Regions from separate parts of the Mesorhizobium sp. WSM3866 genome, predicted to be linked through region 1. Evidence: predicted binding sites of a transcription regulator. Region 1 holds the regulator's gene; each other region holds the start of a gene.
What was found. Region 1 encodes PhoB, which activates phosphate uptake and scavenging genes when phosphate is short. Its sites were predicted from a motif close to TGTCATNNANCTGTCAT; they were not measured.
Positions count from the first base shown of each region.

Region 1 (9,786 bases):
GACCGCTTCTGCCACTATCGCGCAACAGTTCGGAGGAGGCGCAGCCCGCGTCCACCGAAACTTGTAAAAACCGGGACGGTTCGGGTGCCGGCGTCCGGGTGAATCGATCTGGCGCGTCGCCGGGTCCTGTGCATGATCGAGAGGCCGCGCTGACTGGGAGGAGAAAAAATGTCGGTCGGAATCCGCCACGACGATCTGCGCCGGCGCAACCGCGCCATGGTGCTCTCGGCCGTGCGCTGGGCCGGCCAACCGTCGCGCACGGAAATCGCCGCGACCACCGGGCTCAGCCATTCGACCATTTCGGCGATCTCTTCCGACCTGATCCAGGAAGGCATCCTGGCCGAGAGCAAGCCGAGCGAGACCGCGTCTCTGAAGCGCGGCCGGCCACAGGTGGGCCTCGCGCTCAAGCCGGAGGCGGCGGCGGTGGTAACGGTGGTGCTGTCGCTCAATTTCCTCTCGGTCGCCGTTATTGATTATGCGGGCCAGGTCATCGCCGAGGAGCAGCGCCGCCTCGATACGCTCACCATGCCGCGCAACGAGCTGATCGGCGAATGCTTGGCGATCGTGCGGCGCCGGCTGGACGATCCGGACCTCGACGTCGGCAGCGTCGCCCGCATCGCCATGGGCATCCAGGGCATCACCGATTCCCATGCCCGCGCCATGCTGTGGTCGCCGATCACGCCGCTGACCGACATTCCCTTCGCCGACATCCTGGAAAAGGAATTCGGCATTCCGGCCACCATGGAGAACGACTGCAACATGATGGCTGTGGCGCTGCAGTGGCGCGATCCCCACCGCTATCGCGACAATTTCATCGCCATTCTGCTCTCCCACGGCATCGGCATGGGCCTGGTTCTGAAGGGCGAGCTGTTCACCGGCACACATTCTTCCGGCGGCGAGTTCGGCCACATGATCCATCGCCCGGGCGGCGCGCTCTGCCGTTGCGGACGCCGCGGCTGCGTCGAGGCCTATGCCGGCAACTACGCCATCTGGCGCAGCGCCATGAAGATGAGCGAGGACGCCGAGCCGGTCGATGTCGGCGACGCCGACATGCGGGCGCTCGCCGCCAAGGCGCGCGAGACGGATGGCCCGGAGCGCGAGGCCTATCGCCGGGCCGGCGAGGCGCTGGGCTTCGGCCTTGGCAGCCTGTTCGCGCTGATCGACCCGGCGCCGGTCGCCATGGTCGGCGTCAGCGCCGCCGCCTTTGACCTGATCGAGCCGGCGCTGCGCGAGGCGATCGGCCAGACCGCCGGAGGCCAGCATTCAAACTCGATCTCCTTCGATACCGAGCCGAACGAATTGCCGCTGATCCGCGAAGGCTGCGCCGTGCGCGCGCTGACCTTCGTCGACCAGGAGATTTTCGCCCCGGGCGTGCAGGCAAGAGCGGGCAAGAACGTGGCCTGAGCAGCTTCGATAGCGATCGTTGGCTTCTGTGCGTCCTGCAGACGCCGGAGATTAGCGAAGGCCCCGCAGCTTCGTCATTCCAGGGCGGAGCAGGAGCGAAGCTCCGTCGCGGAGACCCTGGAATCCATGCCATTACCTCAATCGTCGGATGAGCGGAGCAGAATTTCTGCACCGCCGCGGCGCGTGGAAGTCGCGTGGATCGTCGGGTCTGCGCCGCGTCGCGACGCTTCGTGCTCCGCCCGTGGACGGCGAAGCACCAGCGTCTCGATAACCCGCCAGCGCAGATAGAACCCGTCAGACCTTCGGTGCCCTGGATCTAATCTTCCCTGATCGCGTAGCCCGCCCCACGGATGGTACGTATGACGTCCGGCATCCGGCCGTTGTTGACCGCCTTGCGCAGGCGTCCGACATGCACGTCCACGGTGCGCTCGTCGATATAGATCGTCTCACCCCATACATTGTCGAGCAGCTGGCTGCGTGAGAACACCCGGCCGGGATGCCGCATCATGAATTCCAGCAGCCTGAACTCGGTCGGGCCGAGCCGGATCTCGCTCTTCTTGCGGTAGACGCGATGCGATTCGCGATCGAGCACGATGTCGCCGACCTTGAGCACGCTGGACAGCACCTCCGGCTTGGCGCGGCGCAGCAGCGCCTTGACCCTGGCCATGAATTCCGGCGTCGAGAACGGCTTGACCAGATAGTCGTCGGCGCCGGTCGAGAGGCCGCGCACCCTGTCGCTTTCCTCGCCGCGCGCGGTCAGCATGATGATCGGCAGGCGTTCGGTCTCGGGCCGCATCCTGAGGCGCCGGCAAAGCTCGATGCCGGACACCGCCGGCACCATCCAGTCGAGCACCAGAAGGTCGGGCACATTCTCCTGCAGGCGGATCTCGGCCTCGTCGCCGCGCGTCACCACCTCGACCTGATAGCCCTCGGATTCGAGGTTGTAGCGGAGCAGCACCCCCAGCGGTTCCTCGTCCTCCACCACCATGATGCGTGGCGCGATCATATAGCAGGCACCTTCGCGGTCAGGCCGCCGGCGCCGACATCGTCGTCTCGTCCTGCTTAGGACGATTCGCGGGCAATTGCGTGCCGGTCAGCACATAGTAGGCGTTCTCGGCGATGTTGGTGACGTGGTCGCCGATGCGCTCCAGATTCTTGGCGCAGAACAACAGATGCGTGCAAGCCGTGATGTTGCGCGGATCCTCCATCATGTAGGTCAGGAGCTCGCGGAAGACGGCGGTGTATTTGACGTCGATGCGCTCGTCGTCGTTGCGGAGCTTGGCGAGCGCCGTGGCGTCGCCGGCCGCGTATTCCTCGATCACGCCCTGCACCTGGATCAGCACCAGCTGCGCCATCGAATCGATGGAGTGCGAAAGGTCGCGCGGCGCGGCGCTGACGCCGACCGAGCCGACGCGCTTAGCGATGTTCTTGGCAAGGTCGCCAATGCGCTCGAGATCGCCGGCCATGCGGATGGCGCCAACGACGCTGCGCAGGTCGTCGGCCATCGGCTGGCGTTTGGCAATCAGCGTGATGGCGCGATCGTCGAGCTCGCGTTGGCGCGCGTCCATGATGGCATCGTCGGAGACCACGCGCTGCGCCAGCGCGTTGTCGGAATTCAGCAGAGCCTTGGTCGACGCGCCGACCATCGAGCCGGCAAGATCGCCCATGTCGCGGATGAGCTGGCTGATCTGCCTCAGATCCTCGTCGAAGGAAGCGACCGTATGGGCCATGGTTATGTCCTCGTATGAACTCAGCCGAAGCGGCCGGTGATGTAGTCCTGCGTGCGCTTCTCGCGGGGCGAGGTGAAAATCTTTTCGGTCCGGTCGAATTCGATCAGCTCGCCGAGATACATGAACGCCGTCTGCCGCGAGACGCGCGCCGCCTGCTGCATGTTGTGGGTGACGATCACGATCGTGTAGTCGGCCTGCAGCTCGTCGATCAGCTCCTCGATCTTGGCGGTCGAGAGCGGATCGAGCGCCGATGCCGGCTCGTCGAGCAGGATGACCTCCGGCTTCACCGCCACCGTGCGGGCGATGCAGAGCCGCTGCTGCTGGCCGCCCGAAAGGCTCTGGCCACTGGCGTTGAGCTTGTCCTTGACCTCGTTCCACAGCGCGGCGCGCTTCAGCGCCTGTTCGACGCGATTGTCCATCTCGGCCTTGCTGATCTTCTCATACAGCCTGACGCCGAAGGCGATGTTCTCGTAGATCGACATCGGGAACGGCGTCGGCTTCTGGAACACCATGCCGATCTTGGTCCTGAGCAGGTTGAGGTCCTGCGAACGGTCGAGGATGTTCTTGCCGTCGAGCAGCACCTGGCCTTCGGCGCTCTGCTTCGGGTAGAGCTCGTAGATGCGGTTGAGCACGCGCAGCAGCGTCGACTTTCCGCAGCCCGAAGGTCCGATGAAGGCGGTGACGCTGCGCTCGGGCAGCGACAGGTTGATGTCCTTCAGCGCCTTCGACTGGCCATAGTAGAAGTTGAGGTTCTTGACTTCGATCTTGGCCTTCTCGGCGGTCGTCTCGGCTACGTTCAGGTCGGTGGACAACATCGGTTTCATCTGTCCTCTCTGCGTCCGGTAAGGCTGCGGGCGAAGATGCTCAGCCCGAGAACCGTCAGGGTGATTATCAGTGCGCCCGTCCAGGCCAGTTGCTGCCATTCCTCATAAGGGCTCAGCGCAAACTGGAAGATGGTCACCGGCAGGCTGGCCATCGGCGCGTTGAGATTGCTCGACCAGAACTGGTTGTTGAGCGCGGTGAAGAGCAGCGGCGCCGTCTCGCCCGAAATCCGGGCGATCGCCAGCAATATACCGGTGACGATGCCGGACAGTGCGGCGCGATAGGCGACCGAGCGGATCACCACCCAGCGCGGCGCGCCGATGGCGGTGCCGGCCTCGCGCAGCGCGTTGGGCACAAGGTTCAGCATGTCCTCGGTGGTGCGCACGACGACGGGGATCACCAGGATCGACAGCGCCACCGCGCCGGCGATCGCCGAGAAATGACCCAACGGCCGCACCATCAGCTCGTAGACGAACAGGCCGACAATGATCGATGGCGCCGACAACAGGATGTCGTTGATGAAGCGCACCACCGTCGTGAGGCGCGAGAAGCGCCCGTACTCGGCCATATAGGTGCCGGCGAGCACGCCGATCGGCGTGCCGACGACGATGCCGATCACGGTCATCACGATGCTGCCGTAGATGGCGTTGAGCAGGCCGCCGGCGTCGCCGGGCGGCGGTGTCATTTCCGTGAACACCGAAAGCGAGACACGCGAGAGCCCCTTATAGAGAAGGGCGCCGAGGATCAGCGCCAGCCAGACGAGGCCGATGCCCGCCGCTATGGTGCACAGTGCCATCATCACGGCGTTCTTGCGCTTCCGGCTTCGGTGGAGCGATGCGGCTGTCGACATCGGTCAGGCTCCCGTGCGGCTATCGATGCGCAACAGCATGTAGCGTGCGAGCGCGAGGATGATGAAGGTGATGATGAACAGGATCAGTCCGAGCGCCACCAGTGAGGACGTGTAAAGCTCGCCGTCGGCTTCGGTGAATTCGTTGGCGATGGTCGCCGAGATCGTCGTACCGGGCGCAAACAGCGAGGCGCTGATGCGGTGCGCATTGCCGATGACGAAGGTGACGGCCATCGTCTCGCCGAGCGCGCGGCCAAGACCGAGCATGACGCCGCCCATGATGCCGACCCGCGTATAGGGGATGACCACGCGCCGGGTCACTTCCCAGGTCGTGCAGCCGATGCCGTAGGCCGATTCCTTCAGCACCGCTGGCACCGTGTCGAACACGTCCTTGGTGATCGAGGTGATGAAGGGCAGCACCATGATGGCGAGGATCAGCGACGACGTCAGGAGGCCGATGCCGTAGGGCGGACCGGCAAACAGGCTGGCGAGACCCGGTATGCCGTGGAAAAGATTGATGATGAATGGCTGTACCGTCGTCTGCAGGAATGGCGCGAAGACGAACAGGCCCCAGATGCCGTAAATGATCGAGGGAATGCCGGCGAGCAGCTCGACCGCGATGCCGATCGGGCGCCTGAGCGGGCGCGGGCAGAGCTCGGTCAGGAAGGCGGCGATGCCGATGCCGATCGGCACGGCAATGAGGATGGCGATGGCCGAGGTGACGACGGTGCCGTAGATGGGCGCGAGCGCGCCGAAATTCTCGGTGACCGGATTCCAGGATTCAGTCGTCAGGAAGGAGAAGCCGAACTTCGACAGCGCCTCCCACGAGCCGGCGATCAGCGAGACCGCGACGCCGCCGAGAAGAAGCAGCACGAGTATGGCGGAGAGGCGCGTGACCGTTCGGAAGATCGTGTCGGTCAGGGCGAAGCGGCGCACCGTCGCTTCCCTGGTCCGTATGGCGGACGATGTCACGGCTTCGGAAACGGCTGTCATTTGCCCTCGCATTTCGAAAGAGACAGGAGGGCGCCCGAGGCGCCCTCCTTATTCCGGAGGAATTACATGCCGGAGTAGAGCGGCTTGCCGTTGCTGTCGACGATGTCCTTGCTCCACATTTCCTCGACGCTCTTCACGACCGCGTCGGGCATCGGAACATAGTCCAGCTCGGCGGCCATGTCGTCGCCCTTGGCGTAGGACCAGGCGAAGAACTTGAGCGCTTCGGTGGTGGCCGACGCATCGTCGGGCTTCTGGTAGACGAGGATCCAGGTCGCGGAGGTCATCGGCCAGCTTTCAGCACCAGCCTGGTTGGCCAGGATGACGCCGTAGCCAGGCTTGGAGCTCCAGTCGGCATTGGCTGCAGCGGCCGAGAACGCGGCAGCGGTCGGCTCTACCTTCTTGCCATCCTTATTGATCAGGTCGGTATAGGTGAGCTTGTTCTGCTTAGCATAGGCATACTCGACATAACCGATCGCGCCACCGGTCTGCGCGACGTTGTTGGCGACGCCCTCGTTGCCCTTGGCGCCGATGCCCACCGGCCACTCGAGCGCGGTATTGACGCCGACCTTCGACTTCCAGTCGGCGCTGACTTCGGCCAGATAGTAGCTGAAGTTGAACGTGGTGCCCGAGCCGTCGGAACGGTGCACGACCGCGATCGCCTGGTCGGGCAGCTTGACGTCGGGGTTGAGCTTCTTGATCGCCTCGTCATTCCAGTTGGTGATCTTGCCGACGAAGATGTCGGCCAGCGTCGGGCCGTCGAGCACCAGTTCGCCCGGCTTGACACCTTCGAGGTTGACGACCGGAACGATGCCGCCCATCACCATCGGGAACTGCGCGAGCCCGGTCGACTTGAGATCCTCGCCCTTGAGCGGCGCGTCCGAGGCGCCGAAGGTCACGGTCTTGGCCTTGATCTGCTTGATGCCGCCACCGGAGCCGATCGACTGATAGTTGAGACCGATGCCGGTCTCCTTTTTGTAGACGTCGGCCCACTTGGCGTAGATCGGATAGGGGAAGGTAGCGCCGGCACCGGAGATGTCGGCCGCCATAGCGGCGGAGAGGGAAAGCGTGGATGCCGCAGCCATTGCAATCGCAACGGCCGCCGAGCGGATGAAATGTCTCATGTGGCCTGCTCCTGTTCGGAATATGGTCTTTCGGCAACCCTTTTCTGTCGGCGCCTGACGAGCGCAATAGACGTCGATTATTACAGTCGCATGACAGTTTCGTGTCAGCCCGGTAACGCCTGAACGGGGATGCCTTGGGGGGGCCTGCGGCCGCCATTTGCGGACCCAGCCGAAGTTTGCCGCGGGAATCAGTAGCTTGTCCGACTTTTGAATCAAAAATTATCCCGGCGGCCGGATCTCCGGCCGCCGGGAAATAAAATCCGGACGAGAGCGCGTTGCCTGTGCGCCAGAGCGGATCATGGCCTGGCCATCGCCGAAAACAGGTCCGTTGGGGTAGAGTCGACGCTGTTCCTTGCCGGCGGTCGCTGCTCCCGCCCGTAACCGAAGGGCGGAATCGACAGCAGCCATTGTCCTGACCTGGCCTTCGTTTTGTATGGTGCGATCACACCATATGTCTGCGTTGGACGCCCGCCGACGGACCTCGTCGATGACGCCGTGAACGGCCGCGCAGAAAGGCTGTTATCCGGCGCTGCGGCGGACTTCCGCGTCCGACCCGAGCCATCTTTCAAGCTTCTCGAGCAGCGCCTTCGGGCTGATCGGCTTCGGCAGGTAATCGTCCATGCCGGCTTCCAGGCAGCGCTCGCGGTCGCCCTTCAGTGCATGCGCGGTGACGCCGACGATCGGCACATGCGTGCCCATCTCGGCTTCGAGCCGGCGGATGGCCGCGGTCGCCTCCAGGCCGCTCATCTCGGGCATCGACACATCCATCAGGATCATGCGCGGGTTAAGCCTGCCGAAGGCGTCCAGCGCCTTGCGGCCGTTGCCGACGATTTCGAACTGGTATCCGGTCTCGCCCAGGATTTGCGTGAACACCATCTGGTTCACCTCGTTGTCCTCGGCGACGAGAATGTCGAGCCCGGCCTCCGCGCCGGCCAGGCGTGCACGGGCACGCGCCGGCGGCGGCTGCAGCAGGACGCGATCCGCCGCGGTCGCCTGCGCCGTGGACGCCTGCGGCGCGCCGGCCCCGGTCTCGACGTCGCCGGTCAAGGCCGGATGGATGGCCGCCGTGCTGTGGCGATGACGCTGGATGGTGGCGACCAGCGTCTCCAGCAAGATCGAGGAACGCGCCGGCTTGATCAGCTGCGCATCGATGCCGAGATCGCGGTAGGCGGCGCTGGCGAGCGACTGGTCGACCGAGGTCAGCATGATGATCGGCGTGTGCGCGAGGCCGGCGGTGTTGCGCACGATGCGCGCCATTTCGGCGCCGGTCATGCCCGGCATCTGGTAGTCGAGCACGACGCAGTCGACAGGCACGCCGTAGGCGGCAGCCGCATCAGCACCTTCAGTCCCTCGGCGCCGCTTTCGGCCGCGCAGGAATCGAAGGTCCACGAAGCCATCTGCTCGCTGAGGATCGCGCGGTTGACGGCATTGTCGTCGACGATCAGCACGCGCGCGCCGGTCACGTCGACCGGCATGATCCGCTGCCCGCCTCGCTCGGCCCGCGGCAGCGTGACGGTGAACCAGAAGGTCGAGCCCTTGCCCTCGGCGCTGTCGACGCCGATCTCGCCGCCCATCAGCTCGACCAGCCGCGAGGTGATGGCAAGGCCGAGCCCGGTGCCCTCGTGCCGTCTAGTCGAGGAGGTGTCGACCTGGCTGAATTTCTCGAACACCAGCTTCAGCTTGTCTTCGGGAATGCCGATGCCGGTATCGGTGACCGAGATGGCGAGCTTCGTCCCCGACGGAACGCGCTCGCCGGTCACGTCGACCAGCACATGGCCCTTGTCGGTGAACTTCACCGCATTGCCGAGCAGGTTGGTGACGATCTGTCGGATCCGGCCGACGTCGCCGACGAACTGCCCGTCGAGCCCGGGCTGGACGCGAACGATGAGCTCGAGGTCCTTTTCCTTGGCGCGGGTCGACACCAGCGTCGCCACATCCTCGATCGCCTCGGCAAGGTTGAAGGGCGCCGGGTCGAGCACGAGCTGGCCGGCGTCGATCTTGGAGAAGTCGAGGATGTCGTTGATGATGGTGAGCAACGCGTTGCCCGATTTGACGATGATGTCGGTGAACGTCCTCTGCTTTGGGTCGAGGTCCGACTTTGCGAGCAACTCGGCCATGCCGAGCACGCCGTTCATCGGCGTACGGATCTCGTGGCTCATATTGGCGAGGAACTCCGACTTGGCGCGGTCGGCAAGCACGGCACGCCGGCGCGCCTCGCTGAGCTCGGCCTCGCGCTGTTTCAGTTCCGTAATGTCCGTGGTCGACCCGATCAGATAGAGCGAACCGTCGGACGCGATCATCGCGCCCTTGCGCGCGAACTGGTGACGCACGCTGCCGTCCGGCAGCGTCACCTGTTCTTCGATCTCCTGCGTCTCGCCGGTGCGCAGCACCGCCAGGTCGCCGGCGACGAAAGCTTCGCCGTCCGCGCCGAAGATCTCGACGTCGGTCTTGCCGATCGCCTCTTCCTTGCTGAAGCCGGTGAGATCGCACCAGCCCTTGTTGACGTAGAATTGCCTTAGATCCGAACGCTTCGCGTAGATCGACACCGGCACGTTGTCGATCAGGTTGCGGAACACCTCGTTCTCGCTCATGCTTTCCTTGAGCGCCCGCTCGCGCGCCTTGACCTCGGTGATGTCGGTGCTGGAACCGACCAGATGCACCGATCCGTCGGTCGCGATGAGGCGGCTCTTGCGCGTCATCAGCTGCCGCACCGTGCCGTCGCGATGGCTGACAGGCTCCTCGACTTCGCGCCCCTTGCCGGTCGCGATGACCTCGGCATCGTCATGGCTGTAGCTTTCGGCGTCCTCGGCGCCGAAAAGCTGCCGGTCCGTCTTGCCGATGACGTCTTCCTTGGCAATGCCGGTCAGCG
Region 1 covers NZ_NSGC01000002.1:577,294-587,079, reverse strand. Annotated here, with positions in the region: gene CK222_RS07115 (ROK family protein) at 169-1,404, shown strand; gene phoB (phosphate regulon transcriptional regulator PhoB) at 1,721-2,410, opposite strand; gene phoU (phosphate signaling complex protein PhoU) at 2,430-3,134, opposite strand; gene pstB (phosphate ABC transporter ATP-binding protein PstB) at 3,155-3,958, opposite strand; gene pstA (phosphate ABC transporter permease PstA) at 3,955-4,806, opposite strand; gene pstC (phosphate ABC transporter permease subunit PstC) at 4,810-5,796, opposite strand; gene pstS (phosphate ABC transporter substrate-binding protein PstS) at 5,859-6,917, opposite strand; partial or broken gene CK222_RS07080 (response regulator) at 7,437-9,786, opposite strand, start outside.

Region 2 (9,786 bases), on a different contig from region 1:
CAGGCCTTGAAGCTGGTCATTCCCGGCATCGTCAACACCTTCATCGGCATGTTCAAGGATACCAGCCTGGTGCTCATCATCTCGATGTTCGACCTGCTCGGCGTGGTCAAGCAGAATTTCTCCGATCCCAACTGGGCGACGCCGCAGACCCCGAAGTCCGGCCTGATCTTCGCCGCCTTCGTGTTCTGGCTGTTCTGCTTCGGCATGTCGCGCTATTCAATGTACACCGAGCGCCGGCTGGACACCGGCTACAAACGATAAAAAGGGGAATTGGCCATGGCCACCGAAAACGCCGTCAGCGCGGAAGACCTCAAGGTCGATGCCAAGAAGATGCACATCTCGACGACAGATGTCGCCATCGACATCGTCGGCATGCACAAATGGTATGGCGAGTTCCATGTGCTGAAGGACATCAACCTCAAGGTGATGCGCGGCGAGCGCATCGTCATCTGCGGTCCGTCCGGCTCCGGCAAGTCGACCATGATCCGCTGCATCAACCGCTTGGAAGAGCACCAGAAGGGCAAGATCATCGTCGACGGCAAGGAACTCACCAACGATCTGAAGAAGATCGACGAGGTGCGCCGCGAGGTCGGCATGGTGTTCCAGCACTTCAACCTGTTCCCGCATCTGACAATCCTGGAGAACTGCACGCTGGCGCCAATCTGGGTGCGCAAGACGCCAAAGAAGCAGGCCGAGGAAATCGCCATGCATTTCCTGAAGCGCGTCAAGATCCCGGAGCAGGCCAACAAATATCCTGGACAGCTCTCCGGCGGCCAGCAGCAGCGCGTGGCGATCGCCCGCTCGCTCTGCATGAACCCGCGCATCATGCTGTTCGACGAGCCGACCTCGGCGCTCGACCCGGAAATGATCAAGGAAGTGCTGGAGACGATGGTTGGCCTTGCCGAAGAAGGCATGACGATGCTTTGCGTCACCCACGAGATGGGCTTTGCCCGCAAGGTCGCCAACCGGGTGATCTTCATGGATCAGGGCCAGATCGTCGAGCAGAACACGCCGGCCGAGTTCTTCGATAATCCGCGCCATGAGCGCACGAAACTGTTCCTGTCGCAGATCCTGCACTGAGCTTCTGACGCCAATTCGAGAAGCCCGGCCGCCAACGGCCGGGGCTTTTGAGCGACCGGTTGGTGAAGCGCGCTGCCGGTCTCGCCTTCCATAGTTGTCGAGGCGCGGTAGCATTGGCGGTCGTGCAGGACACCGCTGCAGCGAACGCCTCACCGCCTGTTCCGCTCCTCCCAGCCATAGAGCCAGTCCAAATCTCCCGCGAGTTTCTCCGCCGGCCGCGTCGCCAACACCAGGTTGCGCGCGATCGCAACCGGGCCCCATGCGTGCCAGGCCAGGCGGTTGAGCGCGCCGCGTCTGATCACCTTCTCGATGCGCGGGCGCCTGCGATTTTCCCATGTGGAGAGGTTCTGCCGCCGATCGCCGGGGAAGTCGGCGACCAGATCGGCGAGCGTCGCGGCATCCTCGATCGCCATCGCCGCGCCCTGCGCCGCGAACGGGGTCATGGCGTGCGCCGCGTCTCCGATCAGGGCTACCTGCGGCATCGTCCAGCGAGCCTGCTCGACGGTGTGGATCGGAAACGCCGTCCAAGGCCCGGCGAGCGCGGCGAGTCTCGCCAGCGCGGGCGACGTGCCGCGCATAGCGCTGGCGAGAATGGCGGGATCGGCATGGCCGGACCAGCCTTCGGCGATGCGCTCGCCCTTGGTGAAGGCGGCCAGATTGAAGGCGCTGCCTTTGCTCACCGGATAGGCGACCATATGGAAGCCGGGATGCAGGAAGGCGGTGATGCAGTCGCCGGCGGCGATTGCTGCAAAAGCCTGGCCGGCGGCGCTTGTCGCTGCAACCGTTGCGCGCCAGGCCAGCTCGCCCGAGAAGCGGTTCTTCCCGAAGGCCGGCTCTCGACCCGCAAGCAGCCTGCGAACCGACGACCAGACGCCGTCCGCGCCGATCAGCAGGCCGCCGGCGGCCTCGATGCTGCCGCCATCCGTTTCGGCGGCGACGGCGATGTCTTGCGGGTGAACAGCGACGTCCGTTACCCGCGCGCCGGTGACGAGTTGGATTTCAGGATGCTCCGCCATCCGCGCCGTCAGCGCCGCCTGCAGGTCGGCGCGGTGCGCCACCAGATAGGGCGCGCCCCAACGCTCTTCGCCGGCCTGGCCGAGCGGCACGCGCGCCAGTTCGCGCAAGGTGGCAGCGCCCTTCAGCACCACCGCTTCCGGGCGGATCGCGCTCAGCCGCAACCGGTCGAGCGCGCCGAGCCGACTGAGCATACGGGTGGCGTTGGGGGAAAGCTGGATGCCCGCGCCCACCGCTTCGAGCTGGCTGGCCTGTTCCAGCACCGTGACGGCATGGCCGTGTTCGGCAAAGGCAAGAGCTGCCGTCAGTCCGGCGATACCGGCCCCGGCGATGACGACCTGCCGGGACCGCGCCTCCTCCATGGTCTAGCGGTCACCCAGATCCGCGATCAGGCGGCCTGGTCGATATAGAGGCAGCCGGCAGGCTCGGTTTCCGTCGCCTTCAGCTTCGGCGAATAGCGGTAGAGCGTCGAGCAGTAAGGGCAGACCTTTTCATTGTCGTCGCCCATGTCGAGGAATACATGCGGATGGTCGAAAGGCGGATTGGCGCCGGTGCACATGAATTCCTTGACGCCGATATCGATCGCCGGATGGCCCGCGTCGTTCTGGAAATGGGGAATGGTACCGCCTGCCATCGTCGTCTCCTTCAGTTCGGCCCGTTTGCATCTGGATCATAACCGGCCGGTTTGCAAGATCGATGAAATGAAACTGTCGCAAAAGCCTGGCAGAGGATAAGTTGAGCCGGTTAAGCGCATGAGACCGGAAACGAAGCGATTCCGTGACATCATGCGTCATAAGAGCGTGTTAGAGCGTGCATAGCGCGTCCGGCGGCGTATGGCGCTCAAAGAACGACGTTGTGGCCAAGAGCAGGAACCATGAACGAACTGAAGCCGGTGCAGAGCGAGTTCATCACCGTCGAGGCGGCGAGCCCGGACGGCGGCAATCCAGACCGTTTCGTCAACCGCGAGTTTTCCTGGCTGCAGTTCAACCGCCGGGTGCTCGAGGAATCGCTGAACGAGCATCACCCGCTGCTCGAGCGCGTCCGCTTCCTGTCGATCTCGGCCGCAAATCTCGACGAGTTCTTCATGGTGCGCGTCGCCGGCCTCGCCGGTCAGGTGCGCGAGGGCATCGCGTTGAAGAGCCCGGACGGCCGCACGCCTGAGCAGCAGTTGGAGCAATTGCTGCGCGAGGTCGAGCGCCTGCAGGAAGACCAGCAGAAGAGCCTGTCGGTCTTGATGGAGCTGCTCAACAAGGAAGGCATCGAAAGCATCCCCCGCGACGGCCTGACCAAGGACGAGAAGGCCTGGCTGGAGGAGCATTTCCAGGGTCAGGTTTTCCCGGTGCTGACGCCGCTGTCGATCGACCCGGCGCACCCGTTTCCGTTCATCCCCAATCTCGGTTTCTCAATGGCGCTGCAGCTGCGCCACCGCAAGAACGGCGAGGAGATGAGCGCGCTCTTGCGCTTGCCGGTGGCGCTGCGGCGGTTCATCCGTCTGCCCGACCGCAAGCATCATGTCCGCTTCATCCCGCTGGAAGAAGCGGTCGGCCTGTATATCGGCAAGCTCTTCCCTGGATATGAGGTCAAGGGCTCGGGCACGTTCCGCATCATCCGCGACAGCGATATCGAGGTGGAGGAGGAATCGGAAGACCTCGTTCGCCTGTTCGAGACGGCGCTGAAGCGCCGCCGCCGCGGCTCCGTCATCCGCATCGAATTCGACACGCTGATGCCGGCCGAGTTGCGCGACTTCGTCGCCGGCGAGCTCGGAGTGTCGTCGAGCCGCATCAGCGTGCTCACCGGGCCGCTGGCGCTCAACCAGATCTCCGAGATCGTCGCCATCCCGCGCGACGACCTCAAATTCACGCCCTATAACCCACGCTTTCCCGAGCGCATCCGCGAGCATGGCGGCGACTGCCTGGCCGCCATCCGCGAGAAGGATATCATCGTCCACCACCCCTACGAATCCTTCGACGTCGTGGTGCAGTTCCTGCGCCAGGCGGCGGCCGATCCGGAAGTCGTCGCCATCAAGCAGACGCTCTACCGCACCTCGAACGACAGCCCGATCGTGCGGGCGTTGATCGACGCGGCGGAGGCCGGCAAGTCGGTGACGGCGCTCGTCGAGCTCAAGGCGCGCTTCGATGAAGAGGCCAATATCCGCTGGGCGCGCGACCTCGAGCGCGCCGGCGTCCAGGTCGTGTTCGGCTTCCTGGAGTTGAAGACCCACGCCAAGATGTCGCTGGTGGTCCGCCGCGAGGACGGCCGGCTGCGCAATTACGTGCATCTCGGCACCGGCAACTACCATCCGGTCACCGCCCGCATCTACACCGACCTGTCCTTCTTCACCACCGACCCGACGATCGCGCGCGATGTCGCGCAGATCTTCAACTTCATCACCGGCTACGCCGAGCCTGCCGAGGAGATGCGTCTTGCGGTGTCGCCGTTCACGCTGCGCGACCGCATCCTGAGGCACATCGCCGAGGAGATCGCCCATGCGCTCGAGGGCAGGCCGGCCCGTATCTGGATGAAGATGAACGCGCTCGTCGATCCGACCGTCATCGACGCTCTCTATGACGCCAGCCGCGCCGGCGTCGAGATCGATCTCGTCGTGCGCGGCATCTGCTGCCTGAGGCCGCAGGTGCCGGGTCTTTCCGAGAACATCAGGGTGAAGTCGATTGTCGGCCGCTTCCTAGAGCACAGCCGCATCTACTGCTTCGGCAACGGCCACGGTCTGCCGTCCGACGAAGCGATCGTCTACATCTCCTCGGCCGATATCATGCCGCGCAATCTCGACCGCCGCGTCGAGACCCTGGTGCCGATCACCAATCCGACTGTGCATGAACAGGTGCTTGGCCAGATCATGCTCGGCAACATCATGGACAATCAGCAAAGTTTCGACGTATTGGCTGATGGCACCTCCCGGCGCGCTGCGCTCGAGGAGGGCGAGGAACCGTTCAACGCGCAGGAATATTTCATGACCAATCCGAGCCTTTCCGGACGGGGTGACGCGCTGAAATCGCATGCGCCCAGGCGCATTGCACAGTTCAAGCGCCGCAAGAAGAACGCCGCCGCGTGATTTCAGTCTCGCAGGGCCGGCTCCAGGACCGGCGGCCGCTGTCGATCATCGACATCGGATCGAACTCGATCCGCCTCGTCGTCTATGAAGGGCTGGCGCGCTCGCCGACGATGCTGTTCAACGAAAAGATGCTGGCCGGCCTCGGCCGCGGCATCGTTTCGACGGGCAAGCTCGATCCCGAGGCGGTGACGCGCTCGATGGAGGAGTTCCGCCGTTTTCGCGCGCTTTCCGATCAAGCCGGCGCCGAGCACATCTATGTGCTGGCGACCGCGGCCGCGCGCGAGGCGGTCAACGGCCCGGACTTCATCCACCGCGCCGAGGATGTGCTGAAGACCGAGATCCGCGTGCTTTCCGGCCGCCAGGAAGCGCATTATTCGGCGCTTGGCATCATTTCCGGCTTCTATCCGGCCAACGGCATCGCCGGCGACCTTGGCGGCGGCAGCCTGGAGCTCGTCGACATCAATGGCGAGGCGATCGGCGACGGTATCACGCTGCCGCTCGGCGGCCTGCGCCTGCAGGACATGGCGAAGAACTCTCTCGTCCAGGCGCAGAAGATCGCGCGCCAGGAACTGGCGCGGGCGAAGCTTTTGAAGGGCGGGCAGGGCAGGGTGTTCTACGCCGTCGGCGGAACCTGGCGAAACCTCGCCCGGCTCCATATGGAAATGACCAACTACCCGCTCGGCGTCATGCATCATTACGAGATCGCCGCCGACAGCGCCCTGAACTTCCTCAGGCAGGTGGCCAAGGGCGAGGTCGAAAAGGTCAAGGGCATCGAAGGCGTCTCCAAGAACCGCCGCTCGCTGCTGCCTTACGGTGCGGTCGTGCTGCAGGAAATCATGGCGGCAATGCAGCCCTCGAAGATCGTCGTCTCGGCGCAGGGCGTGCGCGAAGGCTTCCTCTATTCGCTGCTCGACGCCGCCGAGCAGAAGGCGGATCCGCTGATCTCCGCGGCGGAGGAACTGGCGCTGCTGCGCTCGCGCTCGGTCCATCACGCGCATGACCTCGTCGACTGGACGGACAAGGCTTTCAAGGCCTTCGGCATCGACGAGACGGTGGATGAGGCGCGCTACCGCCACGCCGCCTGCCTGCTTGCCGATATCGGCTGGCGGGCGCATCCCGAATATCGCGGCCAGCAGTCGCTCAACATCATCGCGCATGCGTCCTTTATCGGCGTCGACCATCCTGGCCGCGCCTATCTGGCCCTGACCAACGCCTATCGCCATGACGGCATCTTCAACGATGCGATCGCGCCCGAGATCAAGACCCTGGCGCCGCCGCGCATGCTCGAGCGCGCCCGTGCGCTGGCGGCAATGATGCGTGTGGTCTACCTGCTGACGGCGGCGATGCCCGGGGTCATGCCGCGGCTGAAATGGGAAAGCCGCGGCAACGGTGCGCTTGCGCTGGTGCTGCCGGCGTCGCTTGCCGACCTCTATGGCGAACGACCCGCCGGGCGTCTGGCGCAGCTGGCGCGCATCACCAACCGCCGGCTGGTGCTGGCGGTCGAGGGCGGGCCAAGCATTTCCGTCAAGTGACGGCTCAGGTGATCTCGGCACCGACGCCGAAGGGGCGGCCGTCGGCCGACCATGCGCCGGCCCCGGCCATGGCGAGCGCCAGGAAGCCCCCGGCAATGGCAATGTCCTTCATCAGCATCTGCCGGTGCATGAAGGCTAAGGTCGCATCCTCGCCGCCCTGGCCGAAATGGCCGATGAAGCCGGCGACGATAGTGAAGGCGGCAAGCAGCAGCGCCGCGATCCGCGTCTGAAAACCGACAAGGATCAAAAGTCCGGCGATCAGCTCGAACAGGCCGGTGCCCCAGGCCGCCAGGGTCGGTAGCGGCAGGCCGAGGCCGGTGAAGTAATCGATCGTGCCGGATATGTTGGTCAGCACCTGGAAGCCCGAGGGCACGAACAGCGCGGCAAGCAGGAGCCGCGAGGCGAGAAGCAACGCGTTGCGGTTCATGGCCCACCTCCCTTGCCGGTATCCGGGAATGCACCGGCTCTCGGTGCAGTGTACGCCTGCAATCGAAAAACGAAAAAGCGGCGCGAAAAATTCCGCGCCGCCAATTTCAGCTTGGGAGGGGAAGGAGATCAGCCGCGCTTGGCGTCGATCGAATAGGCGCCGGCGCCGGAGGAGGCGAGCAGGATGAAGCCGCCGGTGATGGCGAGGTTCTTTAGAAACTGGATCATCTGCATCTGGTCGGCCCAGCCGGTGTGAGCAACCAGGCCGGTAGCGATCGTGAAGATGGCGAGCAACCAGGCGGCGATCCGCGTCTGGAACCCGACAAGAATGGCAAGGCCGCCGAGCAGCTCGATGAGGCCGACCACGACGGCCGTCACGGTCGGAAGCGGCAGGCCGAGGGCGCCGAAATAGCCGGCGGTGCCGGAAATGGCGGTAAGCTTGCCGAAGCCGGAAAGCAGGAAGATGACGGCGAGCAGGATACGGCCGAGCAGGATGGTGGTGGCGCTGTTGGACGCGATGCTGGTACCGGCGGCGGAAGTGTTGATGGACATTGGCGAGTCTCCGAATCGTGTTGAATGCCCAGTCAGATAGACGACGAAGACTGTTCACCAAAGCCGCCGATGCGGCGACACATTGTTCACAGGCAGTATGTTTCGGTGACCGTCGGACGCGCGCGAAAATCGTGTCGGCGGATTGGGATTAACGAGTAAATTGTGCCCCCGCAAAATAGCCAAACTATCGGTTGGGGTTGCAGTCGCAGACCTCGGGGACTAGCCGAAACGCCCGATCGGGTCGTCTTCGCCCTGGTACGACGACCCCTTTGGCCTGTCCGCGCCGCGAGAACTACCCCGGATGCGTCATGTCCTCGGGCCGCACCAGCCGGTCGTAGTCGGCCTCGCTGACCAGCCCGGTGGCGAGAGCTTCCTCGCGCAGCGTGGTGCCGTTCTTGTGCGCGGTCTTGGCAATCTTGGCGGCGTTGTCGTAGCCGATGGTGGGGGCGAGCGCCGTCACCAGCATCAGCGAGCGCTCCAGCGCCGCCTTGATGTTGTCTTCCCGCGCCTCGATGCCGACGACGCAATTGTCGGTGAAGGATACGGAAGCGTCGGCAAGCAGCTGCACCGACTGCAGGAAATTATAGGCCATCAGCGGGTTGTAGACGTTGAGCTCGAAATGGCCCTGGCTGCCGGCGAAGGTTAGCGCGGCATTGTTGCCGAACACCTGCACGCAGACCTGCGTCAGCGCCTCGCACTGCGTCGGGTTGACCTTGCCCGGCATGATCGACGAGCCCGGCTCGTTCTCCGGCAGCGACAGCTCGCCGAGGCCCGAGCGCGGGCCTGAACCGAGCAGGCGGATGTCGTTGGCGATCTTGAAGAGCGCGGCGGCCGCCGCGCTGATCGCGCCATGCGAGAACACCATGGAATCGTGTGCTGCGAGCGCCTCGAACTTGTTCGGCGCCGTGACGAAGGCGATGCCGGTGATGGCGGCGATCCGGTCCGCCACCTTTTCCGCAAAGCCAACCGGCGCGTTGAGCCCGGTGCCGACCGCGGTGCCGCCCTGCGCCAGTTCCTGCAGGCCGGGCAGCGTCTGCTCGATGCGCTTGATCGACGACGCGACCTGCGCGGCGTAGCCGGAGAATTCCTGGCCGAGCGTAAGGGGTGTGGCGTCCTGCGTGTGGGTGCGGCCGATCTTGATGATGTGGTTGAAGGCGCGGGCCTTGGCGTCGAGCGCTTTGTGCAGATGGTGGAGCGCTGGGATCAGGTGATGCGCGACCCGCTCGGCGCAGGCGACATGCATGGCCGTCGGATAGGTGTCGTTTGACGACTGGCTCATATTGACGTGGTCATTCGGGTGCACGGGCTTCTTGGAGCCCATCACGCCGCCGAGCATCTCGATGGCCCGGTTGGAGATCACTTCATTGGCATTCATGTTGGACTGCGTGCCCGAACCGGTCTGCCAGACCACGAGCGGGAAATGGTCGTTGAGCCTGCCGTCGATCACTTCCTGCGCGGCGTCCACGATTGCCTTGCCGATGGCTGGATCCAGCCGTTTCATCTCCATGTTCACTTCGGCCGCGGCGCGCTTGACGATGCCCAGTGCGCGCACGATCGAGGCCGGCTGCTTTTCCCAACCGATCTTGAAATTGCCGAGCGAACGCTGCGCCTGCGCGCCCCAGTAGCGGTCGGCCGCGACCTCGATGGGACCGAATGTATCGGTTTCGGTTCTGGTCTTCTCAGCGCTCACGGGAAATCTCCGGTCTGTCGATTTGCGCAAGGGCGTATCGCGTTGCACAAAACCCTTCAAGCGGAGATTGCGGGCGAGGAAGATGCAAATCGGTTGAAGGGGGCTGCCGATCTCCCCCTTGTGGGCCAGATCAGCCCTCCATCGGCGGTCCAACGATGTCGATGCCGTTCTCGGCGCAGAGTCTCATCAGCGTCGCCATCATCTCGGGCGTCGGCGCCCCCGGCTGCGGCAGGTCCGGCCGTTCGGCGGGGCGGCTCGCCAGGCGCACCATCGTCTCGAAATCCGAGCCGCGCGTGACGGTGAGCGTATGCGCGCCTTGCGGAGATTCGACCCTGTATGTATGCGGCAGGCCCTTCGGCGCGATGACGGTTTCGCCCGCGCCCACGACCCGCTCATGGCCGTTGATCTGGAAACGCATTTGT
Region 2 covers NZ_NSGC01000019.1:11,609-21,394, reverse strand. Annotated here, with positions in the region: gene CK222_RS28110 (amino acid ABC transporter permease) at 1-261, shown strand, start outside; gene CK222_RS28105 (amino acid ABC transporter ATP-binding protein) at 277-1,080, shown strand; gene CK222_RS28100 (FAD-dependent monooxygenase) at 1,230-2,456, opposite strand; gene CK222_RS28095 (zinc-finger domain-containing protein) at 2,483-2,728, opposite strand; gene CK222_RS28090 (RNA degradosome polyphosphate kinase) at 2,969-5,164, shown strand; gene ppx (exopolyphosphatase) at 5,161-6,696, shown strand; gene CK222_RS28080 (DoxX family protein) at 6,701-7,123, opposite strand; gene CK222_RS28075 (DoxX family protein) at 7,252-7,674, opposite strand; gene fumC (class II fumarate hydratase) at 7,967-9,364, opposite strand; gene CK222_RS28065 (cupin domain-containing protein) at 9,495-9,786, opposite strand, start outside.
Region 2: CK222_RS28090 (RNA degradosome polyphosphate kinase) is a predicted target of PhoB. The motif match lies at 2,792-2,808, and genes of this name have one in related genera.

Region 3 (9,786 bases), on a different contig from region 1:
CGCTCGTGGTCTCTATCGTTTGCCTGATCGTCGGTGCGCTTATCGGCGCGGCGCAAGGCTATTGGATCGCCTATCACCGAATACCGAGCTTCATCGTGACGCTGGCGGGTATGCTGATCTTCCGCGGCATCTGCCAGGCGCTGCTTGGCGGCGGCTCCTCGGTCGGCCCGCTTCCCGACAGCTTCAAGGCGTTGAGCTCCGGCTTCATCCCCGACGTCATCGGCCCGCTGACGCTCATTCCGCCGACCGTGAATGCCGCCGGCAAGACCATCGTCGGCAGCGGCCTTACACTGCACATGACGACGATCGTGCTCGGTCTGGTCGCGGTGCTCGCCTATGCCTATTTCGGCTTCAGGACACGGCGTAAGCGCGAACGGCACGGCTATGAGGCCGAGCCCTTCCCGCTGTTCGTCGTCAAGACGCTGGTCGGCAGCGCGCTGGCGCTGTTCCTGGTCTTCCAGTTCGCCAGCTACAGGGGCCTGCCGGTGGTGCTTCTGGTGATGGGCGTGCTGATCTCGCTGTTCGTCTTCGTCACCAAGCGCATGACCATCGGCCGCCGCATCTATGCGATGGGCGGTAACGCCAAGGCGGCGCAGCTGTCGGGCATCAACACCGAAAGGCTGACGCTGCTCGTCTTCATCAACATGGGCGTGCTGTCGGCGCTCGGCGGCCTGATCATCGCCGCTCGCCTCGGCCAGGCCGTCCCGGCCGCCGGCCTGGGCAGCGAGCTCGACGTGATCGCCGCCGTCTTCATCGGCGGCGCCTCGGCAATGGGCGGCGTCGGACAGGTCATCGGCGCCGTGGTCGGCGGCTTCATCATGGGCGTGATGAACAACGGCATGTCGATCATGGGCGTCAATGTCGACTGGCAGCAGGTGGTCAAAGGCCTGGTGCTGCTCGGTGCCGTCATCTTCGACGTCTACAACAAGAATAAGGCGTAGAGGCCGGAGGCAAGGACTAAGGAGGCATACGGGTTCTAGATCGCGAAGCTGCCGGCAACCCGTCGGCGCGAAGAAGTCCTGGAAGGACCAGGCTCGCGAGTGCAATCCGGAGGAAGAGTTTCAACCGTGGCGCGGATCGGTTCCGGGCTGCGCCGGTCAGGGCTTGCCAATCGGCAGCCGGGCCAAGGCAAAAGAGAGAGGGTTCATCATGCTGATTTCCCAGATCCTCGACGACGCCGAGACGATCCGCGTTGTTGCCCGCAGCGGCGGCAAGACCCGGATCATCAACGGCGCGCGCAGCGTCTATTCGCTGGCGATGGAGGCAGCCCGCACCGGCACCGGGCTCGAGGCGCTGATCGAGCGCAAGGGCTATGGCGAGACGGTCGACCTCGACGCCGTCTACAAGAAGGGACGCCTGGTGTCGCCGATCAACCATCCCGACCCCGCGCATCTTCACCTTACCGGCACCGGGCTTACACATCTCGGCTCCGCCGCGACACGCGATTCCATGCACAAGAAGCTCAGCGACGGCGAGGAGCAACTCACCGATTCCATGAAGATGTTCCGCATGGGGCTGGAGGGCGGCAAGCCGGCCAAGGGCGAGATCGGCGTGCAACCGGAATGGTTCTACAAGGGCAACGGCACCATGGCGGTGGCGCCCGGTGCGGCGCTGATGTCGCCGGCCTTCGCGCAAGACGCCGGCGAGGAGCCGGAGATCGCCGGCATCTATGTCATCGGCGACGACGGCGCGCCGTTCCGCGTCGGCTTCACGCTGTCCAACGAGTTTTCCGACCATGTGACCGAGCGCGTGAACTACCTGTTCCTCGCCCATTCCAAGCTGCGCAACGCCTCGTTCGGACCGGAAATCCTGATCGGCGAGCTGCCCGCCGACATAAGGGGCTCTTCACGAATCTGGCGCGACGGCAAAGTGCTTTGGGAAAAGCCGTTCCTGTCCGGCGAGGCGAACATGTCGCACACCATCGCCAATCTCGAGCATCACCATTTCAAATATTCGGCCTTCCGCCAGCCGGGCGACGTGCATGTGCACATGTTCGGCACCGCCACACTCTCGTTCGCAGACGGCGTCAGGACCGAGGAAGGCGACACGTTCGAGATCGAGGCCAAGGATTTCGGCCTGCCGCTGCGCAACCCGCTCGAGATCGAGAAGCCAGTGAAGGTGGCGGTGAAGGCGCTGTGAGGTTAGCGTGATCTCCCCCACGAGGGAGGAGATTGGCAGCTTCAACCTCAATAAATATCGAAATCGAAATACTTCGATTGGATGTTCTTGTAGGTGCCGTCGGCAACAATGGCGTCGATTGCCGCGTTGAGGCGGTCGCGCAGGGCGGTGTCCTCCAGGCGCACGGCGATGCCGGCCTCGGTCTCGGTGCCCTTGACGTCGCCCACCAGCTTGCAGCAGCCGTCGCTCGCCTTCTTCATCCAGTCGACCAGCACGAACTTGTCCGAGATGACGGCGTCGAGCCGGCCGTTGAGCAGATCGGTGACCGCCTCTTCCTGGGTCGGGTAGAGCTTCGCCTCGGCGCCGGCCTTGGCGTAGACGTCCTGGGCGTAGTTGGCCTGGGTGGTCGAGGCCTGGGCACCGACCGTCTTGCCGGCAAGCGAGGCCGGCTCGGTCGAGGCGATATCGGCGTCCTTCAGGGCGACCAGCGCAAGCGGCGTGGTGTAGTATTTGTGGGTGAAGGCGACCTGCTTCTTGCGTTCCTCGGTGATGCTCATCGAGGCGATGATGGCGTCGAATTTCTTGGCCTGCAGGGCCGGAATGATGCCATCCCAATCCTGGGTGACGATCTCGCATTCGACCTTCATCTGCGCGCAGAGCGCATTGGCGATGTCGATGTCGAAGCCTTCCACCTTGCCGTCCGGCGTGATGGTGTTGAAGGGCGGATAGGCGCCCTCGGTGCCGATCTTGATCTTTTCGGCCGCGTCTACCGAACCGACGCCGAGCGCCAGCATGGCGGCGGCCGCGGCCGACAGGATCCATCTGGATATCTGCATTTTCATCCCCTTGGGTTCAGTTGCTACATGCTCAGACGCAGCCAAGCACGGCGCGCGAGGCCGGGCAAGCACAGCCTGGCGATCAGCGCGCGGCGCGAAAATGCTTGGAGAGCTTCAGCCCCTGCGCCTGATAGTTGGAACCCAGCTCGCTGCCATAGAGCGCCTGCGGCCGCTTCAGCATATGCTCGTAGACGAGGCGGCCTACGATCTGGCCGTGGTCGAGGATGAACGGCACCTCGTGGCTGCGCACTTCAAGCACCGCGCGGCTGCCGCTGCCGCCGGCGGCGGAATGGCCGAAGCCCGGGTCGAAAAAGCCGGCATAGTGGACGCGGAACTCGCCGACCAGCGGATCGAAAGGCGTCATCTCGGCGGCATAGAGCGGCGGCACGTGCACGGCTTCGCGAGAGACCAGGATGTAGAACTCGTCCGGGTCGAGCACGAGCTCGCCGGCCCCGCTCTTGTAGAGCGGTTCCCAGAAGTCGACCACATCCTGAGCGGCGCGCTTGTCGACGTCGACGAGGCCGGTGTGGTGCTTGCCGCGATAGCCGACCAGGCCGTCCTTGTCGCCGTCGAGATCGATAGAGAGCGCAATGCCGCCGCCGGAGATGTTGGGCGGCTCGGTCGCAACCAGCATCTCGGCGTGATGGAGGTCACGCAACTCATTCTCCGACAGCACGGCGTTGCCGGTGCGGAAGCGGATCTGCGACAGGCGCGAGCCGGCGCGCACGACGATCGGGAAGGTGCGCGGGCTGACCTCGAGATAGAGCGGGCCATGATAGCCGGCGCCGATCTTATCGAACTCATGGCCGCGGTCGGTCATGACACGGGTGAAAATGTCGAGTCGTCCGGTCGAGCTCTTCGGGTTGGCCGAAGCCGAGACTTCCGCTGGCAGCGCGAGGCTTTCCTGCAGCGGCACGATATAGACGCAGCCCGTCTCCAGCACCGCGCCCTCGGCGAGATTGATCTCATGCAGCTTCAGCCGGTCCAGCTTGTCGGCCACCAGATGATCGGGACCGGGCAGAAAGGAAGCGCGCACGCGAAAGGCCTTGTCGCCCAGTCTCAGATCGAGGCTAGCCGGCTGGATCTGGTTGGCGTCGAGCGCGCGCGGCGACTTCAGCGCGCCCGACTGGAAGAGCGCCGCGATGTCCTGATCGGGAAGAATGCCTGTCTGCCGCAATGTCTGGCTCCGGGCGAAGTCATTGTCGTCGCAGTTTCCTGTCGCAAAACCGCGGGACACTTTTGCGGAAGCTGCCTGGTACAAACCTCTTAATCAAGCCGGCAATTGACGCAAGCGCGGGCGAGGTCTAAAGGGTCGTTATCCCGTGGTGATTTGGCCGGTCGGCTTGCAGCCACGTTAAACAAGTCGCTAAAGGACCGTCGGGCCGCAAGGCCGTATGGACCGGTTGCGACGTCGCGGCCGGTTTTTTTGTGTTTGGAAGCAGGGCGATGACCAAGACGCGTAACTGGAAACCTCAAACGGCACTCGTGCATGGCGGGACGCTGCGTTCCGGCTTCGGCGAGACCGCCGAGGCGATGTATCTCACCCAGGGCTATGTCTACGAGACGGCCCAGGCAGCGGAGGCCCGCTTCAAGGGCGAGGAACCCGGCTTCATCTATTCGCGCTACGCCAACCCGACCGTCGATATGTTCGAGAAGCGCATGTGCGCGCTGGAAGGCGCGGAAGACGCACGTGCAACCGCTTCCGGCATGGCCGCCGTGTCCGCCGCCCTGCTCTGCAGCGTCAAGGCCGGCGATCACATCGTTGCGGCGCGAGCCCTGTTCGGTTCCTGCCGCTGGGTAGTCGAGACGCTGGCGCCGCGCTATGGCATCGAGGCAACGCTGATCGACGGCACCGACATTGCCAATTGGGAAAAAGCGGTCAGGCCGAACACCAAGCTGTTCTTCCTGGAAAGTCCGACCAACCCGACGTTGGAAGTGGTCGATATCGCCGCTGTCGCCGCTTTAGCAAATTCGATCGGCGCACGCGTGATCGTCGACAACGTCTTTGCCACGCCGCTGCAGCAGAAGCCGCTGCAGCTCGGCGCCCATATCGTGGTCTACTCGGCGACCAAGCACATCGACGGACAAGGCCGCTGCCTCGGCGGCGTCATCCTGTCGGACAAGAAGTGGATCGACGAGAACCTGCACGATTATTTCCGGCACACCGGCCCGAGCCTGTCCCCATTCAACGCATGGACGCTGCTGAAAGGCCTCGAGACGCTCCCGCTGCGCGTGCGCCACCAGACCGAAAGCGCCGGCAAGATCGCGGACTTCCTGGCTGGCCGGCCGGAGATCGCCCGCGTCATCTATCCGGGCCGGGCCGACCATCCCCAGGCGGATATCGTCAGGAAGCAGATGTCGGGCGGCTCGACGCTGATCTGCCTCGACGTCAAGGGCGGCAAGCAGGCGGCCTTCGCCTTGCAGAACGCGCTCGACATCGTGCTGATCTCGAACAACCTCGGCGACGCAAAGAGCCTGATCACGCATCCGGCGACGACGACGCACAAAAACCTCACTGACGAGGCCCGCGCCGAGCTCGGCATCGGACCAGGCACGCTCAGGCTCTCCGTCGGGCTGGAGGATACCGACGACCTGCTCGCCGACATCGAACAGGCGCTGAAGGCGGCGAAGGAATGAACCGCCACGGCGGCAAAGAGGGCGCTTGAGCCGCAGCCGGCTCAAGCAATCTCGTCGAGTTCAGTCATCCCGCTGTTGCGGATGGTCATTGCGTTGCCACGCCATTCGACGGCCCCGCCAAGCCAGCCGCGCGCCCAGATGGCGGGAAGCATCGCGTCGCGCACGATCATCGCGGTGACGCTGCGCGGCGACAGATGCCAGCCCTTGGACCAGGCGAGCATGCATTCGGGCACATAGGCGATCGCCAGCACGCAGAGCGCGGTCGTGGGCAGGCTGACACCGGCGCTTGCCGCCGCGATCAGCGCCAGAAGCAGTGGCGCGACCACACCGGTCAGGATTTCGGGCGCGAAGAACAATGGGAAGGTGACGCGGCGCAGCCGCGCCCAGCGCGCCTGGCGCGACCAGATTTCGGCGAGCGTGCGCTGGCCGAGCGGCTGCTCGAAGGGCGCGGCCACGAGATTGACCCGAAGGCCAAGGCTGTTGACCAGCTTGGTCGCCGCCGCGTCCTCGGCGATTTCGGCGGCCAAAGCCTGGATGCCGCCATTTGCATCCAGCATCGGCTTGTTCCACAGCATGCTCTTGCCCTGGGCGAAGCCAAGGCCGAGCGCTTCGCCGGCATATTGCCAGCGCGCCTGCAGCGTGTTGAGGAAGACGCATTCGACTTCGGCCCAGAAACCGTCCGGCCGCGAGCCGATCGGCGTCGAGCAGACGAGGCCGGTGTCCGGTCCCCAGGCCGCCATCAGATGCTGGACATAGCCCTTGGGCATCAGCACGTTGGAATCGGCGAGGATCACCCAGTCGTGCCGCGCCGCCTGCCAGCCCTTGATGCAGTTGTTGAGCTTGGGATTGGCGCTGATCCTGTCATCGCCGACGAGGAGCCGCGCCGGAACATTCGGAAATCGCGCGATGGCGGCGTTGATCAGCTTGACCACGGGATCTTCGGCGTGCGCGACGCAGAAGATCATTTCGTAGCGCGGCCAATCGAGCGAGAAGGCGCGGTCGAGCGTCTCCTGCGTGAACGGCTCCACGCCGCGCGACGGCACGACGATCGAGACAGGCGGCTGTTTGCTGGAAGGCGGAGGAATGACCCGCCTGGGCTTCAGCCGCGACGATGCGAGCAGGATGCTGGCAAGGTTGGAAAAAAGAAGGGCCGAGGAAGCAAAGGCGGCTGCGAGGGTCAGTTCCATCGAGATCTGGTCACTCCGGAAAGGCCGCCCGCGGCCGTTTCATCACTCGACAAAGCGCCCGAGTCGCCCGCACGGTTTGTGCACACCAACATTGTCATGTGTCACTTAAATGACATTGTTTGTCGGCACTTGCGGTGGAAAAGCCGGCAGGCTGGCGACGCTGCGGAGGTAGAACCGCGAAGCGCGCTAAAATGTTCCCTGCGGCACCGGAGTGGCTCATGTATCGCGCCGTGACGCGCAACATCGAAGTGCAGGTCAGGCCGTTCTATCTGGAGGACCGTTCCGATCCGTCCGAGAACCGTTATGTATGGGGCTACCAGGTGACGATCGACAACCGGTCGGACGAGTTCGTGCAGCTTCTGTCGCGCTACTGGCACATCACCGACGGGCGTGGCCGAGTCGAAGAGGTGCGCGGCGAGGGCGTGGTCGGCGACCAGCCGGAGCTCAACCCCGGCGACAGCTATCAGTACACGTCGGGATGCCCGCTCTCGACGCCATCCGGCATCATGGTCGGCCACTACACGATGCGCAACGGTCGCGGCGAAACGTTCGATATCGCCATTCCGGCTTTCTCGCTCGATATGCCGGGAACGAAAAGGACGGTGAATTAAAGAACTCGAGTTCCCCGCCTCCGCAAAGCGGGGGCGAGGAACCGGAGCTTTCTCACTCCGCCGCAAACTCCGCCGGATCGAAGTCGTACTGCGTCGAGCAGAACTCGCAAGCGACATGGATGCCGCCGTCCTCGGTCGAGTCCCTGATCTCCTCGGCCGAAAAGCCTTCGAGAATGCCTCGGATTTTGTCGCGCGAGCAGGAGCACTGATCGGCGACCGGCACACCGCGGAACACGCGCACGCCGTGCTCGTGGAACAGCCGGTAGAGCAGCCGCTCGGCGCCCACCGTCGGATCGATGAGCTCGGTCGGCTCGATGGTGCCGAGCAGCGCCAAGAGTTCCCGCCAGGAATTGTCGGCCGGTTCGTGCGTCACGTCTCGTGGATCGCCATCCCCGCCCGAAATGTCGGGCACGCGCATGCGTTCGGGCGCCTGCGGCAGGAACTGCGCCAGGATACCGCCGGCGCGCCATTGCTCGCGGGCCCCGCCCGGGCCCGGGGTCACCAGCTTCGCAACCGACATCCTCAGATCGGTCGGGATCTGCTCCGACTGGCGGAAATAGGTGCGCGCGGCTTCTTCCAGCGATGTGCCGTCGAGTTGGACGATGCCCTGATAGCGCTGCGTGTGCGCGCCTTGATCGATGGTCAGGGCCAGGACGCCGGTGCCGAGCAGCTTCTCCTGCGAGATCTCGCCCGAGGCAATCAGTGCCTGCAGCCGGTCGGCGTCGAAGCGCGCATAGGCGCGCAACGAATGCGGCGTGGTGAAGTCTGCCACCAGCATGTCGACCGGTCCGTCGGTGCGGGTCTGCAGGATGAACTTGCCCTCGAATTTCAGCGACGTGCCGAGCAGCACGGTGAGCACGCAGGCCTCCGCCAGCAGGCGCGCGACCGGCTCGGGATAATCGTGACGGCTGAGAATGGCGTCGAGCCTCGGCCCGAGCTGCACGGTGCGGCCGCGCACATCCAGGGGCGCTACTTCGTAAGGCACGACATGGTCGTCGCCTGCGAAGCCGAATTCGCCGAGTTTGGGTTGATGCTCAGCCAAGGAAAGCGTTTCCAGCATGACAAAACTCCGGGGCGCATCCATCCCGCTTTCCAGGCGGCATGGGTCGAAGCGCGTTCGATTTCAGTGATGGCCCGCAAATAGGCATCACACATCCCCGGATCAAGTTGGCGCGGATCAAGTCGACCCCGGTCAAGCGCCCAGGCACCAGGCCAGCACCGCCTTCTGGGCGTGCAGCCGGTTCTCGGCCTCGTCGAAGACCACCGAATGCGGTCCGTCGATCACCTCGTCGGTGACCTCCTCGCCGCGATGCGCAGGCAGGCAGTGCATGAAAAGCGCGTCGGACTTCGCCCTCGCCATCAGCGCGGCGTTGACCTGGTAGGGCAGGAAGACGTTATGGCCGCGGGCGCGATGCTCCTGGCCCATCGATACCCAGCTGTCGGTGACTACGCAATCGGCCTGGTCGACGGCCTCTTCGGCCGAGCCGGCAAACCGCACCTTGCCGCCATTGGCCTTCGCCCAGTCGACATATTTCTCGAACGGCTCGCTGCCCTCCGGCACGGCGACATTGAGGTTGAAGCGGAACCGCGCCGAGGCTTCTAGAAGCGAGTGCAGCACATTGTTGCCGTCACCTGTCCAGGCGAAGGTCTTGCCGGCCACCGGACCGCGATGCTCCTCATAGGTCATGATGTCGGCCATCAGCTGGCAGGGATGGGTATCGTCGGTCAGCCCATTGATCACCGGCACGGTCGCGTTTTCGGTGAGTTCCAGCAACCGGTCATGCGAGGTGGTGCGGATCATGATGGCATCGACATAGCGCGACAGCACCTTGGCGGTGTCGGCGATGGTTTCAGAACGGCCGAGCTGCATCTCGGTGCCGGTCAGCATGATGGTCTCGCCGCCGAGTTGGCGCATGCCGACGTCGAAGGAAACGCGCGTGCGCGTCGAAGGCTTGTCGAAGATCATCGCCAGCACCTTGCCCTCGAGCGGCTTCGAACGCTCGCCGGCCTTGAGCCTGGTCTTTCGCGCCATCGCATCGTCCAGCATGACGCGCAGATCGCCTGCGGAAACGGCGGACAGGTCGGTGAAGTGACGAACGCTCATCGGCAGATTCCAGAACTACTTCGCGGCTTCGGCCGTAATCGCGTCGGTCAGGCCCTTGGCGCCCGACCGAATGCGTTTCAGCGCCTCCCCGATCTCCTCGTCGGTGACGGTGAGCGGCGGCAAAAGCCGGATGACGTTGTCGCCCGCCGGCACCGCAAGCAAGTGCTGGTCGCGCAGCGCCATGTTAACCTTGGCGTTGGGCATGGCGCATTTCAGCCCTAGCATCAGCCCGCTTCCCCGGATGCCTTCGATGACCTCGGGAAATTCGTCGGCGACCGCCGCCAGTCCTTGCT
Region 3 covers NZ_NSGC01000001.1:706,653-716,438, reverse strand. Annotated here, with positions in the region: gene mmsB (multiple monosaccharide ABC transporter permease) at 1-941, shown strand, start outside; gene araD1 (AraD1 family protein) at 1,150-2,139, shown strand; gene CK222_RS03375 (ABC transporter substrate-binding protein) at 2,187-2,954, opposite strand; gene CK222_RS03370 (2'-deoxycytidine 5'-triphosphate deaminase) at 3,037-4,131, opposite strand; SAM riboswitch at 4,267-4,344, shown strand; gene CK222_RS03365 (O-succinylhomoserine sulfhydrylase) at 4,401-5,591, shown strand; gene CK222_RS03360 (ceramide glucosyltransferase) at 5,633-6,778, opposite strand; gene apaG (Co2+/Mg2+ efflux protein ApaG) at 6,997-7,389, shown strand; gene CK222_RS03350 (Hsp33 family molecular chaperone) at 7,442-8,473, opposite strand; gene argF (ornithine carbamoyltransferase) at 8,582-9,493, opposite strand; gene CK222_RS03340 (aspartate aminotransferase family protein) at 9,509-9,786, opposite strand, start outside.
Region 3: CK222_RS03360 (ceramide glucosyltransferase) is a predicted target of PhoB. The motif match lies at 6,877-6,893, and genes of this name have one in related genera.